DNA from 4 places in the Novosphingobium sp. NFX11 genome. Region 2 is predicted to be linked to each of the others. Evidence: riboswitches for the same ligand, from Rfam matches in the RefSeq annotation. Region 2 holds a riboswitch; each other region holds the start of a gene.
The links. Region 2 has a riboswitch for cobalamin ahead of KZO24_RS02275 (TonB-dependent receptor domain-containing protein). Riboswitches for the same ligand answer to the same signal wherever they lie in the genome.
Positions count from the first base shown of each region.

Region 1 (4,210 bases), 1.2 Mb from region 2:
GATCGCCGATTCCGGACCGGGCATCCCTTCCGCCTATTTCGAGGCGATCCTCGACCCGTTCTTCCGCCTCGACGCGGCGCGGGCGCGGGACACCAAGGGCTTCGGCCTCGGCATCCCGACCGCGCACCGGCTGATGGCGCGCTTCGACGGCCAGCTTTCCTTCGCCGCCGCGCCCGAAGGCGGCCTGATCGCGCGCCTGGATGTGCCCCAGCCGCCAATGGGTTGACGAAGATCGTCGTCCCGGACTTGATCCGGGACCGCTGGCAGTCTTTAGATGCGAGCTTGCCGCGGGACGGCCCATCGAAAGGTGGGCTTTTCACGGCCAGCGGTCCCGGATCAAGTCCGGGACGATGAGAGAATATGGAGAGCGACCTGTGAACTGGTGGACCATCGACGAAACCCATGACCCTGCCCGCAAAAGCTGGGTCGACAGCGCCGACGGCCACCACGACTTCCCGGTCCAGAACCTGCCCTTCAGTGTGTTCTCCACCTCAGAAGAGACACCGACGCGGATCGGTGTTGCGATCGGCGACCAGATCCTGGACATCCGTGCACTGGCCACAGCAGGCCTCGTCCCCGCAAACCTCGCCGAAATCTGCAGCGATGCGGACATGGCCCGCCTGCTGGCCATCCCCGCGCAAGACCGCCGCCCCCTGCGCCATGCCCTCTCCGACCTGCTCTGCGACGAAACCCGCCGCCCGGTCATCGAGCCCATGCTGCACCCGGTCGAAGCCTGCATGCTGCACCTGCCGACACGCATCGGCGACTACACCGACTTCTATGTCGGTATCCATCACGCCAACAACATCGGCCGCCAGTTCCGCCCGGACAACCCGCTGCTGCCCAACTACAAGCATGTGCCGATCGGCTACCACGGCCGCGCGTCCTCGATCCGTCCCTCGGGTGTTCCGGTCGTGCGCCCCACCGGCCAGCGCAAGCCGCCCGAGGCCGATGCGCCGATCTTCGCGCCGACTGCAAGGCTCGACTACGAACTGGAGATGGGCGTCTGGATAGGCCGCGGCAACGACCTCGGCGAGCCCGTGCCGATCACCGATGCTGCGCAGCATATCGCCGGTTTCTGCCTGCTCAACGACTGGTCCGCGCGCGATGTGCAGGGGTGGGAATACCAGCCGCTCGGCCCGTTCCTGTCGAAGAACTTCCACTCGACGATTTCGCCATGGGTCGTCACGCCCGAAGCCCTCGCGCCCTTCCGCGCGGCCCAGCCGCCCCGACCGGAAGGCGACCCGCAGCCCCTGCCCTATCTGTCTGACGCGGATGATCAGGCCCACGGCGCGCTGGGCGTCATGCTGCAGGTCCACCTGACCACGCAGGCCATGCGCAAGGCCGGGCTTCCGCCCCATCGCCTCAGCCACGGCCCGGCGACCAACATGTACTGGACGGTGAACCAGATGGTCGCGCACCATGCATCCAACGGCTGCAACCTGACGCCCGGCGACCTGCTCGGCACCGGCACGATTTCCGCTCCCGAGCGGGAGGGTTTCGGCAGCCTCATGGAATTGTCGCAGGGCGGCAAGTCGCCCCTCACCTTGGCCAGTGGCGAGACCCGCACGTTCCTGGAGGACGGCGACGAAATCTCCATCACCGCCACCGCCGCCGCTGAGGGCTTCGTTTCCATCGGTTTCGGAGAATGCCGCGCCCGCATCCTTCCGGCACGCTGAAACCAACACTTGCGCCCACCCCTGCCTCCCGGTATCCGCCGGGAACAAGATCGCGCCGGTGCCCCGCAAGGGGCTTAAAAGGGAAGGCGGTGGGAACGGTTCGCCGTTCGAGATCCGCAGCTGTCCCTGCAACTGTAAGCGGCGAGCGCGATGCACATCGCTTCCCCCTCACCGTGCGGGGAGGCAGCCACTGAGGCCGGACGCTGCGACATGCGAGGCTTCGGGAAGGCCGTGCATCGATGCGTTGACCCGCGAGCCAGGAGACCTGCCGGCGTCTGGTCGCTCTTGCCTTGGTCCAGGGGATGGCTGCGGCACGGTTCACCGTCTGAGCGACGACACGCATGCGGCTTAGGGGCCGCAGCGGAGCAGGTCGCCGGGCGTCTTCGCGCCTGTCCGTCGCCCCTGCCCCGCGCCGGCGCGAAAGCGCCGGTACGCCCCGCCGCGAGAAGTCGCCGGCGCGGGAGTTGAGAGCCTTGAGCAAAGTACCCACCACCGTCATCACCGGCTTCCTCGGCGCCGGCAAGACCACGCTGATCCGCCACCTGCTGCAGAACGCGAAGGGCCGCCGCCTCGCCCTCGTCATCAACGAGTTCGGCGACGTCGGCGTCGACAGCGAACTGGTCAAGGGCTGCAACGACGAGGCCTGCCCCGAGGACGATATCCTCGAACTCGCCAATGGCTGCATCTGCTGCACCGTGGCCGACGACTTCCTGCCGACGATGCAGAAGCTGCTCGACCGCGAGACCCCGCCCGACCACATCATCATCGAGACGTCGGGCCTCGCGCTGCCCAAGCCACTGGTCAAGGCCTTCCAGTGGCCGGACATCCGCACCCGCGCGACGGTGGACGGCGTGATCGCCCTGATCGACGCCGATGCCGTCGCCGCCGGTCGCTTCGCCACGGACGAGGAAGCCCTCGCCGCCGCCCGCGCCGCCGATCCCAACCTCGACCACGACAGCCCGCTCGAGGAACTGTTCGAGGAACAGCTGGGCTGCGCCGACATGGTGGTGCTCAACAAGACCGACCTCGTCGATGCGGACGTGCTGGCCGAAGTCGAGAAGACCGTCGCCGCCGAGACGCGCGCCGGCGTCAAGATCGTGCGCGCGGACCACGGCGCGGTCGACATCGCCGCGCTGCTCGGCATCGTCGCGGCGGCCGAGGACGACCTCGACAGCCGCAAGTCGCACATCGACGGCCTCGACGACGATCACGACCATGACGACTTCGACACCTTCATCCTGAACGGCGGCGAAGTGGCCGATCTCGACGCGCTGCTGGCGGGCATGAAGGAACAGATCGCCGCGCATGACGTGCTGCGCGTGAAGGGCATGGTCGCGCTGGCGGGCAAGCCCAGCCGCCTCGTGCTGCAGGGCGTCGGCCCGCGCATCCAGCACTTCTTCGACCGCGCGTGGAAGCCCGAAGAACCGCGCCGCACGCAGCTGGTGGTGATCGGCCAGAAGGGGCTCGATCAGGCCGCCATCGAAGCCGCGCTGGCAGGCGTGCTGGGTTCGGTCCCGGCGTGATTCCTTCTCTCTCCCTTCGTCATTGCGAGCGGCGCAGCCGCGCGGCAATCCAGAGCCGCGCGAACCGCCCTGGATTGCTTCGCTGCGCTCGCAATGACGAGCGGTTGGGAAGCGGACGGGCGTTGAACGAAGACCTCCGGCTCTACCCCCTCCTTCGTCATTGCGAACCCGCGCAGCGGGTGAAGCAATCCAGGGCGGTTAGCTCTGCCGTCAGCCCGGCGAGCGCCGCCTAATGCACCTGCTTTCCGCCACCCCGGGCACGATCTCCAACGGCGAGGAGGCGATCGACCTCGACCAGCCTCCGGGCGACATCGTCATCCTGACGGTGGCGGACAGCGAACTCGCCTGCTTCGCCAAGGCAGCGGCAGGGCTGCCGGAGGGCGCGCCCAGCGTCCGCCTCGCCAACCTGCTGCAGTTGCGGCACCCGTATTCGGTCGATCTCTACGTCGAGAAGGTGATCGCCCACGCAAAATTCGTGTGCGTGGTGCTGCTCGGCGGCAAGAGCTACTGGCCCTACGGCATCGACGAAATCGCCCTGATCGCCCGCGAGAAGGGCATCGCCTTCGCCGCCATCGCCGACGGGCGCGAGGATGATCCGACGCTGACAGTCGCCTCCACCCTCCCCGCCGAGACGGTCGAGCACCTCCGCGACTATCTGCGGCAGGGCGGCAGCGCGAATGCCCTGTCGTTCCTCCGCACCGCCGCGCGGCTGATCGGCGAGGACTGCGGCCAGCCGGACGACCCGGTGCCGGTGGCCGACGCGGGGCTCTATCTGCAAGGCGTGGACCGGCCGAGCTTGGCCGACTTGCGCGCATCATGGCGCCCCGACGCCTCTGTCGTGCTGCTGGTATTCTACCGCGCGCTGATGATCGCGGGCACGCTCGACGCCGTGGACGCGATGGTCGCCGCATTGCAAATGCGCGGGTTCAACGTCGCCGCCGTCCATGTCCGCGCGCTGCGAGAGCCTTTCGCCATCGACTGGCTCGGCGGCCTGATGGCCGAGATTGC
Region 1 is NZ_CP080384.1:1,654,020-1,658,229, forward strand. It holds gene KZO24_RS08460 (sensor histidine kinase) at 1-226, shown strand, start outside; gene fahA (fumarylacetoacetase) at 375-1,679, shown strand; cobalamin riboswitch at 1,719-1,966, shown strand; gene cobW (cobalamin biosynthesis protein CobW) at 2,153-3,202, shown strand; gene cobN (cobaltochelatase subunit CobN) at 3,435-4,210, shown strand, end outside.
Region 1: another riboswitch for cobalamin. It lies ahead of cobW (cobalamin biosynthesis protein CobW); the one in region 2 lies ahead of KZO24_RS02275 (TonB-dependent receptor domain-containing protein).

Region 2 (4,210 bases):
ATGCCCCCGGATTCCCACAGCAGCGCCTGCACCGGCCGCACGCCGGTCGGCGGCTTGGCACGGGCGACGGCAGCCTCCATCCGCCCGGCCAGTTCCTCCCCTTCCGAACGATTGCCCGCCAGCTTCGCCAGCCGCCGCACTTGCGCGAGCGCTTCGGGAAGGTCGGCGGGAAGCGGCTCGAGCACGACCTCCAGCCCCATGTCGCGCAGGGCCTGCGCGGTGGCCGGCGGCGTGTAGCTGCTCGCCACCACGACATCGGGTTCGAGCGCGACGACATCCTCCACCGCGTCCGACACTTCGGCGAACTGCGCGGCGCGGGCGAGATCCATCGAACTGGCCGAGGGATCGTGGCTGTAGTGGGAGATCGCCAACAGTTGCCCCGGCGACGTCACCTCCGCCAGCACCGCGTCGGTGCAGGGGTTGAGCGAAACGATGCGCGGCCGCACCGATCCCTCGACCGGCGGGTCCGACCAGGGTTGGCAGGCGGCGAGCGTCAGGAGCAGCGGGGTAACGGCAAGCCACCCGAAGCCCGCTTGCGCTCGTGCTCCTCGTCATTGCGAGCGCAGCGAAGCAATCCAGGGCCGCGCAAACTGCCCTGGATTGCTTCGCTGCGCTCGCAATGACGAGGGGTCAGGGAACCATTGCAAGGAGGGCGGTCCACGGCCAGCGGTCCCGAAACAAGTCCGGGACGACGCCTGCCGGGAACCGCCCTTTCGCTCACATCTTCACGCGGATGCCGGCATAGGCCGAGCGCCCCGGCGTGCCGTACGTGCGCACCACTTCGTAATGCTCGTCGAACAGGTTCTCGACGCGGCCATAGACCTCGACGTTGTGCGTCACCGCGAAGGCGCCGCGCAGGCCCACGACTACGTTGCCACCAACGTACTGCGTGTTCGCGGTATCGTCGTAGCGCCCGCCGCCGACGCGCAGGTCCGCGCCGAGCTTCAGACCGACCGCCCAGGCCTTGTCGATGCTGGCGTAGAGATTGCTCTTCGGACGACGCGCCAGCTGCGCGCCGGTGTCCTCGTTGACGGCGTCTAGGTAGGTATAGGCGAGGTTCACATCGAAGCCCTGCCAGTCGGTCACCTGCATCCCCAGTTCCACACCCTGCGCCCGCGAGCGGCCGACGTTGTAGTAGTTCCAGTTCGCGAGATCATAGTCGATCAGGTTCTTCGTCTTGCGATCGAAGTAGGTCAGCGTGAAGCGGCCGGTCCCTTCGGCGAAGGGCTGCTCCAGGCCCACATCCCAGCTTTTCGACGTCTCGGGATCGAGCGCGCGGAAGCCCGCGTTGGTGTAGAGCTGGTAGAGCGAGGGCGCCTTGAAACCCTCGCCGTAGCTGGCCCGCAGGACCGGGGCGCTGTCGCCGCCGCCGATCACCCAGGCGCCGTTGGCGGCGAAGGTCGTGCGGTCGCCGAAGTCCGAGTTGTCGTCGTAGCGCAGGCCGCCGTTCAGCGTCAGGCCGGCGAACGGACGCAGCGTCAGGTTGCCGAACAGGCTGTCGATGGTGGTCGAATCCTTCGAGCCATAGTTGTCGTCGAACTTCTGCTTCTCGGTCTCGCCGCCGACCAGCACGCTGGCCTGCTCGATGGGCGCGAAGCTGACCTGGCCCTCGAAGCGCTCGGTGCGGCCGTTGGTGGTGTAGGGGCCGAACACCGCGTCATCGGAGATGCGGCGCGTGTCGTTGATGCCATAGCCGACACGTGCGTTCAGCCTTCCGTCGAGGCCCGCATAGCGCAAGTTCGCATAGCCCAGCGTATCGCGCTTCATCCCGACGTTGAGGGCATCGGCGCCGGTGTTGTCGTAATCGTAGTTCGCCTTGGTGTAGAACCCGCCCGCATCGGCCGAGAGGCCCGGCGCGAACTCGATCGAGGCGCGGGCATTGGCGCTCTTGCTCTCGAAGCCGTCCTTCTCTGTGCCGCCGCGGCGCTCGTTGAAGGCAGAGAAACCGTCGCCCTTGAGCCAGTTGCCGCCCAGCGTCAGCCCGACCGGGCCGACGAGACCCGCCGCCGAGACACTCGCCTGCTTGCGGTCGCGCCAGCCATACTCGGCCTGGCCGCGCGCGGTCCACTGTTCGGTCGGGCGGGCGGTGATGAAGTTGATGACGCCGCCCACCGCGCGGCTGCCCCACAGCACTCCCGAGGAACCGCGCACGACCTCGACACGGTCGAACTGGCCGATCGGCAGCGCGCCGAAGTCGAAGCCGCCGCCGACGTCGCCGGGATCGTTGATGCGCACGCCGTCGATCAGCACCAGCGACTGCGCGTTCTCGGCACCGCGCACGAAAACGCTCGCGGGCTGGCCGAAACCGCCCGACTGCACGGTCGAGATGCCGGGGATGCGGGCAAGCACGTCAGTGGCGGTGGTCGCCTGCGTGCGCTCGATCTGGTCGCGGGTGACGACGCTGACGGACTGGCCGACCTGGCTAAGGGGCGTCGGGGTGCGCGTGGCCGTGACCGTGATGTCCGTGCGCGGATGCGTGTCGAGCAGCAGCGGCTCGTCATCCTGTGCCAGCGCAGGCGTACTCACCGCAAGCGCGGTGCCGAGCAGAAACAGATACTTCATATGTCCTCCGAACCTTTGAACGTGCTTGTGCCGTTCACGGCGGAGGCATGCGCGCCTTCCTCATGGCGCGTCACACTCGCTGCATCCGGAAGAACCCCGTCCGGCTGCGGAACGACCGTCTCGGGCAGGTCTCCTGGCTCCCGGATCGTCAGTCGCGCCATCCGCCTTCCCGGCCCTCATACGGGCCAGTGGCATGGTGGAGGCGGCCTCCCCGGTCACAGTTGCGGGGGCAGCGCCGGTATTCGCACCCGGCTTCCCTCTTAGGCCCTTGCGGGCAACCCATGACGTAACCGCGCGGATAGTGCGGCATACAGGGGTTGGCAAGCATTCGTCGTCCCGGACTCGATCCGGGACCGGTGGCTGTCTTTAGACGCGAGCCATGGGCAAGGCGCCACGCCGCAAGGACGGCCGTTCACGGCCAACGGTCCCGGATCAAGTCCGGGACGACGGGGTGCAGCCAAATCTTAAGCCCTTAAGCGTACAGAGCGTGGCTGTACCGCAACGGGACGGCCCGGAATGCCCGGATGCGCGCGCACCGGGCACAGGCTAGGCCGGTGCTGCCGAATTGCGGCCGAAAGGAACCGAGTGAGCCCTGCCCCTTCCATTCCCGGACCAGACGCCGCCCCGGCGCCGGTGATGGATTCGCAAGGCGCTCCGTTCGAACGCCCGCGCGATTTCGTCGGCCGCTACCCGCGCCGTGCCCGCTCTATCGGGCACCGCCCGGTCGTCCTGCGCCGCCGCTGGACTTTCGCCGTGACCGCACTCGCCGCCGTCGCCCTTCCCGCCTTCGCCGCGCCGGAAGGCTGGGACAGCTTCGCCATCGCCGACGCCGCCCCGCAAGGCGCCGAAGCACTGCCCATGCCGTTCGAGCAGGCGGGCGCTAGTTTCCCCGGCTCGGCCTTCTATTACCTCGAAGCCGAGAAGGCCCCGCTGCAGGTCGGCGAAGGCATCCGCTCCGACGCCGACGACAGTGTCTCCGGCCCGCTGGCTACCGCGCGGCCGATCTACATCGACAACTCCGGCGTCGACCGCACCCGCGCGCTGCAGTGCATGACCGCCGCGATCTACTACGAAGCCGCGAGCGAGCCCGACGCGGGCCAGCGCGCGGTGGCGCAAGTCGTGCTCAACCGCATGGCCCACCCGGCTTATCCCAAGACCGTCTGCGGCGTCGTCTACGAGGGGTCGGAACGTTCGACCGGCTGCCAGTTCTCGTTCACCTGCGACGGCTCGCTCGCCCGCCGCCCGCAGCGCATGTTCTGGGACCGCGCCGAAAACGTCGCGCGCCAGGCGCTGGCAGGCTACGTCTACACGCCGATCGGCCTCGCCACGCATTATCATACCGTCCAGGTGAACCCCTACTGGGCGCCGAGCCTGCAGTACCTTTCCACCATCGGCGCGCACCGCTTCTACGCGCTGCGCGGCGAGGCGGGCAGCGCGGCGACGTTCCGCTTCGCCTACCTCGGCGGCGAGCCGATGGCCGCTCCGCATCGCCATGACGACAGCGCCGATGCCGCCGCTGCAGCAGCGGCACTCGACCCGCTCGCCGTCCAGCGCGCATTCGGCACGGCCCAGCCCGTGAAGGCAGAGCCGGTCGCGCAGGCAACCAGCCCGACCATGCCCATCCAGCCCAGCCCCGCCTATTCCAGCG
Region 2 is NZ_CP080384.1:455,361-459,570, reverse strand. It holds partial or broken gene KZO24_RS02280 (helical backbone metal receptor) at 1-392, opposite strand, end outside; gene KZO24_RS02275 (TonB-dependent receptor domain-containing protein) at 718-2,562, opposite strand; cobalamin riboswitch at 2,669-2,860, opposite strand; gene KZO24_RS02270 (cell wall hydrolase) at 3,148-4,210, shown strand, end outside.

Region 3 (4,210 bases), on a different replicon from region 2:
GCCTTCGGCGGCACTGGTGTGGTCGCCGTCGGGGAGCACGCAGCTGCGGCTCGGGGTGCGCAGGACCGTCGACCAGCTCGATTTCGCCGACTTCGCGGCTTCGGTCAACCAGGCCGACGGGCGGCCGCTGGGCGGCAATTCGGGGCTGCGGCCCGCCCGTGTGACGCGCGCCCTGGCCCGCCTCGACCACCGCTGGGGCAAGGGCGGGGCGATCGCGGTGGAGGCCTACCACCAGTGGCACACCGGATTGCTCGGCTATCTTGTTCTCGATAGCGGAGACCAGGCACTTGGCACCATCGGCGATGCGCGGCAATGGGGTGTGAGCGTGCAGGGGACACTGCCTCTCGACACCGTGTTGCGCGGCGCGCGGCTGACTCTTGACGGCACCTGGCGTGGTTCGCGGCTGAGCGATCCGATAACCGGCAAGCACCGGGCGATGGACGACATTGCTGGGCAAAGCGTGACTGCCGAGTTCCGCCATGACGTGCCGGCCCTCAAGTCGTCATGGGGCGTCAACTGGACCGCGCCCGAAGAAGCCGACGTCTTCTACACCGGCGAAGTCCTGCGCGCGCGGAGCCATGCGCGCTGGGGTGGCTATATCGAGACCACGGTGCTGGCCGGGTTCAAGACGACGTTCACGGCCAAGGCGATCAACGGGCAGGATAGTTCCCGGTGGCGCCGCTTCTATTCACCGAGCCGTGCGGGTGCCTACACCGGAAGCGAGGAAAGGAACCAAAAGCAAGGGGTGATCGTGTCGATGGCTGTGGTTCGGGCTTTCTGAGTGTCTGTTCGAGAAACCGCTGAAGACGAGTTTCGAAGCACTGGCAATGTCTTGACGGGAATTTCTCAAGTGAAATCCGGAACGACGCATACGACCGCGAGCTTGCCAAGCGTCTCGTGACGGGTGCCCAAGGTCAGGGTGCGCCCCGCGCCCGCTGGTTCGCTGTGGGATCGCTTTTGCCTATGAGGACAAGATACTGCCTTTTTCCTGGAGGCGGCGTGTGCTGCGCATACTTGTGGGAGACTGGCCGAACCATCGTTGGCAGCGGCGGGAGAACACCGCTTGTTCGGCGAAGCCGAGCTTTTCGGAGATCCCCGGAAATCGAGGTCGGTCTGTTGCAGGTAGTAGAGCGTCAGATCGCGGCGCACCCCGTCCTTGACGTCCTGAAAGCTGGTGCCCTCCTCCTTCAGCCGGCGGCGCAAGGTACGATGGTGGATGTTCAGTGCACGCGCGACTTCAACGCTGGCACAGTCCCCCTGCGCCAGCCTGCGAATGATAAGGCCGCGCACTTCCGCGTCAAAAGGTAGACTTCGTTTGGGAAAGTGCTTCTCAATGTAGGCGGCCAGGTCGCTATGGACTTGGGTGTTCTGGCTGAGGATCGGACTGGCGAGATCCCTGTCCGAGAACGTGATCCCGTCGGACGGCTCCCCGAAAAGCACCTCGCAGCCGAAATAGCGACGATAGTCGGCGAGCGGAGAGAGCGGCTCGTGTCGGAAATGCACGCAGCGAGCGCGGGCATAGCCGCCGGTCATCTCCATCGCCTCGACATGACCGATCAAAAGGATCTGCTCGATGGCCTGGATACGCTCGGCACTGTTTTCGAACAGCAGTTCATGGCCGGCGAATATGGTGCCCTCGGCAGCATGCGGCCGCAGCCATACGCGCGCTGCGCGGCTGTGTGCGCTGATGTGCTCGCTTGCAAAGCGCAGGGCATCGCCGAACGTCCTCGAACTGCGCATCGTATTGCCCAGCGGCCCGAAGATCGCTCCGCCGCGTTGCCGCAGAGCCAGCCGCATTCCGAAATCGCGGCAGTCCAGCCGGTGCGCCGCAACGGTCAGGAGCCGGATCGCCTCGGGATATGTGAGCGCAACGGCGTCGTCGCGAAAATCCTGGGCGGAAATCCCGGCGAACCGCAACAGTTCGCCGGGATTTCCGCCAAGCGAGCTGACCAGTTCCGGAAAATGCCGGAGAAGCGGGATGTTGAGCCGTGCAAATTCCACATCGGCAGGCAATGGCATCAGCAGGTCCTTGGCATCGCAAGGGAAGGCGCGGTTATCGGAGCTTACGGCCGCGCCGTCCATCTCCTGAACAATGGCTGCATCGCCTGTCCGCATCGGTCAAGTCGGTGTACGAGATCTTGCGGCAAGAGTGCCAAAGATCGCACGAGCGTAGCGCGACCTTGCAAGGACAAGGAAGGGCGGAAGCACGCGTCGTACGGCGATGCTTGCCAGCGCCACTTCCTTCGCGTAGGGCGGCTCCCGTCTCTCGAGGTTCGGGAGGCCATGATCGCGTTGGTGCTCCCGTAAGGGGGCTTAAAGGGAACGCGGTGAGGGGGCTCGCGCCCCTGAATCCGAGGCTGTCCCTGCAACTGTGAGCGGTGAGCGCGATGCATATCGCGGCAGGCCAAAGTGCCCTGTCGCAGCCACTGGGCCGGACGCTAACTCCTGCGAGGCCTGGGAAGGCCGTGCATCGTGCGATGACCCGCAAGCCAGGAGACCTGCCAGCGTCCGGTCGCTCTTGCCCTTGGTCCAGGGGATGGCCGAGGCACGGTGAAATCCGTCTGAGCGACGCATGTGCGGCGGGGGCCGCATCGACCCAAGCGACGGCGCCGGGGGCGTCGTGTCGTCGCGTGGGCCGACCGTTCGCGCGGACGCCCTCGTCAGACGTCGATGACGCCGGACAGGGTTTGTTTCTCACATGACGATTTCCCAATATGCGCTGTGCGCCGCGACCGCTTTCGCAGCGCTTTCCTCATCCGTGTTTTCCTCGGCCGCGCGCGCAGACGAGGCCGATCCGGCAGACACCATCCTGGTAACGGGCCTGCGGGCCGAAACCAGCCTCGATACGAAGAGCAGCGGCAGCCGCCTCGGCCTCACGGTTTTTGAAACTCCGGCAAGTATCGAGGTGCTGGACGGTGATGCGATCCGGGCGCGTGGTGACCTTTCCATCCAGGAAGCGGTCAGCCGCGCTACCGGTCTGACTTTCCAGGGTTCTCCGGGCAACGGGAATACGGCGATGGCCGCGCGCGGTTTCTCGGGGCAGGGGTCGGTGCAGTTGCTGGTGGACGGCACGCGCCTGTTCGTGGCCTCGGGGACGCTGACCTTCCCGGTCGATCCCTGGACGGTGGAGCGCATCGACGTGCTGCGCGGCCCGAGTTCGGTCATATCAGGCGAGGGCGCGATCGGCGGCGCGGTCAATGTCATCATGAAGAAGCCGTCGACCGACCGCAGCATCATGCAGGCCCGCGTGGCCTACGGCTCGGACAACGCGATGCAGATCGCGGGTGATGCTGGCGGGCCCGTGGGAGGAGGTCTGTCCTATCGTGTCGCAGCCAGCTTCACACGCTCGGATGGCTGGCCCGACCGCAACAGCGACAACCGCAACCTCGCCATCTCCGGCGCGCTGCGCTGGGACGCCAGCCCGACGTTGAGCTTCACGCTGGCTTCCGACTACGGCGACGTCGAGATGTTGCCCTATTTCGGCAGTCCGCTGAACAACGGCAAGTTCGACAGGCGCTTCCGTTTCATCAACTTCAACATCACCGGCAGCGAGGATCATTTCCGGGACAACTGGACACGTCTGACGACCGAGTGGCAGGCATCGGATGCGATTTCGCTGCGCAACGTGGCTTATTACCTTAGTTCGGATCGCGACTGGCTCAACGCCGAAAGTTATCGCTATTCCGCAACGACCGGGCTGGTGACGCGCAGTGACTACCTGAACATCGTCCACCGTCAGGACCAGATCGGCGATCGCGGCGACCTCACCTTGCGTACTCCGCTGGGTGGGGGTGTGGAGAACAGCCTGCTCGTCGGCTTCGACGTCAACCGGGTCAAGTTCCGCCACATCAACAACTCGCCTTATGGCGGCAGTTCCGTGGTCGATCCGTTCGACTTCGAACCCGGCGGCTTCATCACGCCGGTGCCCACCACGCTCGGTTTCCGCACCCTGACCACGCAGTATTCGGTGTTCATGGAAGACCAACTCCAACTGCGTGACTGGGCCTCGCTGGTCGGAGGTTTCCGGCAGGACTGGTACGATCTGGAGCGCATCGACGCGCGTACGCCGGCGAACGGCTTCAAGCGGAAGTATCACAGTACTTCGGGCCGCTTTGGGCTGGTCCTGAACCCTGCGGTCGATACTGCGCTTTACGGCTCGTTCACAGTCGGCACCGACCCGATCAGCGCGCTTATCACGACTTCGAACGCG
Region 3 is NZ_CP080385.1:623,002-627,211, reverse strand. It holds gene KZO24_RS20625 (TonB-dependent receptor domain-containing protein) at 1-781, shown strand, start outside; gene KZO24_RS20620 (AraC family transcriptional regulator) at 847-2,082, opposite strand; cobalamin riboswitch at 2,279-2,520, shown strand; gene KZO24_RS20615 (TonB-dependent receptor) at 2,699-4,210, shown strand, end outside.
Region 3: another riboswitch for cobalamin. It lies ahead of KZO24_RS20615 (TonB-dependent receptor); the one in region 2 lies ahead of KZO24_RS02275 (TonB-dependent receptor domain-containing protein).

Region 4 (4,210 bases), 630 kb from region 2:
AGTGCCATTCCTACTTCGTGACCGACAAAGCAGACGGGCTGCACCTGGGGAATGGAAATCGGCGATTGAGCGACCAACCAGGGTCGGAACGGATCTTCGCATTGAGTAGAATCGCAGCACGACCACGCCCTGCCCTGCCGAACGGCGGGGCAGGGCAGGGCGTTTGATCAGAATGTGAAGCGTGCGCCGATCTTGAACGTGCGCGGCTCGATCACGCGGCTGAGACGCCCCTCCACCGGGCCATGGGTGTCGAACGCCGGGATGTAGGATCTCGTAGTAGTACGCGATGTCCTTGTCGTGGCTGTCGAAGATATTCAGCACCTCACCGTAGATCTCGATCTTGCGGCCCTTCCATGCGGCGCGGGCGTTGACGATCGTGCTGCCCTTGTCGCGCACCGAATTGTCCTCGATCAGCGGGTAGGGCCCCAGATGTCGGACGCGCACGCTCGCCTCCCATGAGTCGAGCACGATCGCCGCGCCGGCAGAGACCGCGTTCTCGACCGCGTTGGGAATGCGATCGCCATTGTCGTAGCGCGAGTGACTGGCGACATAGCTGCCGTCGAGTGCCAGCCACGGCAGCGGCCGCCAGAACCCGACTACCTCGTAGCCATGACGCTTGCTGGCGCCAGTCGGCTCCACCGCGTTGGAATCGCCGACGAAGCGCAGTTCGCTGCCCACGTCGAGCCACCAGTACGTGGCCGTCAGCGAGACGGTGCCCAGTTGCAGGCGCCCGCCCAATTCCTTGCCGGTGCCGCGCACGAGCACGGGCACGGGGATTCCACGTTTATCGCGCCGCGCACGTCGTTGGAGTGGAAACCGCGTCCCCAGTTGGCGTAGACCTCGAACTGAGGGACGATCTCGTAGGCTGCAGATACCTTGGGTGATATGATGGAATCATGCCCACTGCCGGTTCCCAGATCGGCCGCCACGGCATCTCGCGCGCGAACCGTGTAGCGGTAGTAATCTGCCCGCATGCCGCCGGTCAGCCTGAGGCCACGCGCCGGCTTCCAGGTCGCTTCACCGTAGAGCGCGCCGGACAGTTCCTCGACGTGGTATCGTCCCAGTGAGGACAGGAAGGCGCGGGTGTCTGCGCGATTTACCCCGACATTGCCGATGTGATCGTAGCGGTTTTCGGTTCCCACGCTCAATTGCAGCGTCGAGTCCACATCCCACTGCTTGCGCGCGGTGAGGCCCACGATCCAGCGCTTGTCGAACTGGTCGATCTGCGCACTGGTGCCATCGGGATCGGCGTACGTCGGGTTCGAATACATGTTCCAGTTGTAGTACTGGGCATAGACATTCGCGTTCCAGCTCGGCTGCCGCATCGCGATGTTGCCAACCCAGCGTGTGGTGCGGCCGCGCGCCGAAGGATCGGGCGAGCAGAACTCGTCAGGACACAGCGCGCTGCCGATGATCCGCTCCGGGATCTGCTCGGTCGGCCGCCAGGTGGCGTGGTAGGCATGGAGCGAAGCTTCGAGGGTGCCTCCGCCGGTGGGCGCGGTGTACTTCGCGAAGCCGGAGTAATGCCGAAGGTGTTCTGCCTCCTGCCAGGGCCCGTCATAGCGCTTCGCCTGCCCCACCAGCGTCAGGCTGCCACCCGCCACATCCTTGACGGTTCCACCGGCGGCCAGGCGCCCCGACATGTAGGATCCCCCTTCGACCGAGATCCACGGGCGGTCGAACCCATCGATAGTGGTCATGGAGGCCGCGCCCGCCAGTGCGAAGTCGCCGCCATCGGCGCGGTACGGTCCCTTGCGAAAATCCTCTCGGGCGACGACCTCGGGGATCAGACCGTTGAGATCGAGATAACCCTGACCGTGACCATGGCTACGCAGGTTCATCTGCACGCCGTCGATGTAGGTCGTGAAGTCGGTGCCGTGATCAAGGTTGAAGCCGCGCAGGAAGTACTGGTTAGCCTTGCCGCTGCCCGAATGCTGCGCCGCCACCATGCCGGGCACCGCCTCGAGCAGTTCGGCGACCCGCAGCAGCGGACGGACCAGCAGGTCGGATCCGCCGACGCTACCTTCGCTGGCGGCATGAGCGGTGCCGATCTTGGCCTCGCCGCGTCCGAACACCACGATCTCACTGGAGCCGCCGGGTGCGATGTCGGCGGGGACCTCTTTGGCTTGCGCTGGCACCGTCGCCAGTACCATTGCGCTGCCAGTCGCGATCCCTGTCGCGATGCGCACCAGCGCAACGGTTGTCATCAAATTCATCGTCATTCCCCCCGGGCGCCTGCGACTGGGTGGGAGACGTGCCGCCATAAAGACGGTCGGCACGCGCCTGCGGCCGGACGCCGCGGGCGACCGTCTGCGCGAACCGATGCGGCCTCCACCGCTGGTTCGTCGCTCGAACGGAATGATTCCGGGCCCTGGCCACCCCCTGGACCACGGCATGAGCGACCAGACGCAGGCAGGTCTCCTGGCTCACGGGTCAACGCAGCGATGCACGGCCTTCCCAGGCCTCGCATGTTGCAGCGTCCGGCCCAGTGACTGGCGGCAGGACCCTTCGCCCCGCCGCGCATATGCATCGCGCTCACCGCTTACAGTTGCAGGGACAGCCTCGGATTCGAGGGGCAAAAACCCCTCTCACCGCGTTCCCTTTTAAGCCTCTTTCGAAGCACCGGCGCGATCTCGTCCGCGCCGATGAGGGCGCAGGCACAGCGCGCTATCCCAACCCTTCCCAAGACACAAGAGTGTCTGATTGGTCGCAGAATGTTTTTGGAAATATCGCGCGGCGCCGCAGCGGAAAGATTGCGGATATAAAGAAAGCAGACAAGCCGGAGTAGACGTAGGCAATCCGAGTCTGAGTGTCAGCTAAGGATCGACGGCAGTAGCGATTGACAGGCACCTTATGAGCACTGCCCAGCCGGGTATTGGTAATTATAAGTAACTGTCAATATGGGGGCTGTACCATTCGTCGATCGTAAGGCTGCGCCAAAACTCTGTCGATATCCCGATTTTTTAAAGGATTTCATGCCTATCGACACGATCAGTTCTAACACCTCGCCTTTGCTATCCTCGGGCAGTTTAAGAATCCTCGTCGCGATGGCTAAGGTGTCCGTCGCGGCGAGGAAAGCTTGCTTCCGAACTGATGGTTTCCAGATCCCGGCCGTCAACGTGTATTTTTACGCAGCGAGACTTCGTCGAGCGCTTCGCCGGTGGCAGTGTAGGCGCGGTAGGTCAGGTGATCCGGAGTCACATCGATAACTTGATAGGCCTGCGTGCGTGACGCCGACTTGCGCGCCCAGGTCAAGCTGCCGACATCGTACATTTTGGGACCGGCCACCGACACCGCATACGTTGAGCCGGCATCGTCGGTGGTCGGGCCATCTGGGCCGATTGCGCCGCGTGCATAGCCATGGTCGTGGCCCTGCAGCACCAGATCGACCTTGTACTTGTCGATCAGCGGTTTCAGTGCCGCGCGCACTTTCGGGTTGTCGCGGCCCGGTTCGCTGGAGAACAGCGGGAAGTGCAGGAACATCACCGTCCAATGGCTGGGGTTGTGCGCCAGAAGGCCATCGAGCCACTTGATGATGGATTTCCTCGCCTTCTCATCGCGGTCGACCTGCATGGAATCGATCGAGATCAGGCGCAGGCCCTGATAGTCGGTGTACCAGCTGGTTTCGCGGCTGGCGGGAACGTCGGCCGGGCCGTCTTCGGGCAGGGTGAACTGGCGGCGCCACTGGCCGTTGATCGAGGAGCCGGCGCGGGCGGTCTCGTCCTTGACGTATTCGTGATTGCCCGGCGTCGGCATCTGCGGGGTCTGGGCATAGAGGAAGCCGCCGGCCGTGAACCATTCGCCCCATTCGGCGTCGCTGTCGTGGCGGTTGATGAGATCGCCCGCATGGATCGTGAACGCCGCGTCGCCCGCCTGCCGGAAGGCCATGCGCAGCGTGCGCGAGGCTTCGGACAGGATCTGGTTCTGCATGTCGCCCATGTAGATGAAGCGGAACGGCTTCGCCTCGCGCGAGGCGGTGCGGAACTGCAGCCATTCGGACCAGTGCGTGCCGTCGCCCACGCGGTAGGCGTAGACGGTATCGGCCTGCAGGCCCTTCAGCACCGCCGAGTGATAGGCGGCACGGAAGGCGGGGTCCTCGCGCACGGGCAGGACGGCGTCGTCGGTCGTCGCGGCGAGGGTCATCGGGGATTTCACGAAGTCCGGGCTGCTGGTCGCCACCGCATATTGCACCTGCCCGGCAGAGCCCGGC
Region 4 is NZ_CP080384.1:3,277,046-3,281,255, forward strand. It holds partial or broken gene KZO24_RS16895 (TonB-dependent receptor) at 168-2,222, opposite strand; cobalamin riboswitch at 2,395-2,642, opposite strand; gene KZO24_RS16900 (purple acid phosphatase family protein) at 3,115-4,210, opposite strand, start outside.
Region 4: another riboswitch for cobalamin. It lies ahead of KZO24_RS16895 (TonB-dependent receptor); the one in region 2 lies ahead of KZO24_RS02275 (TonB-dependent receptor domain-containing protein).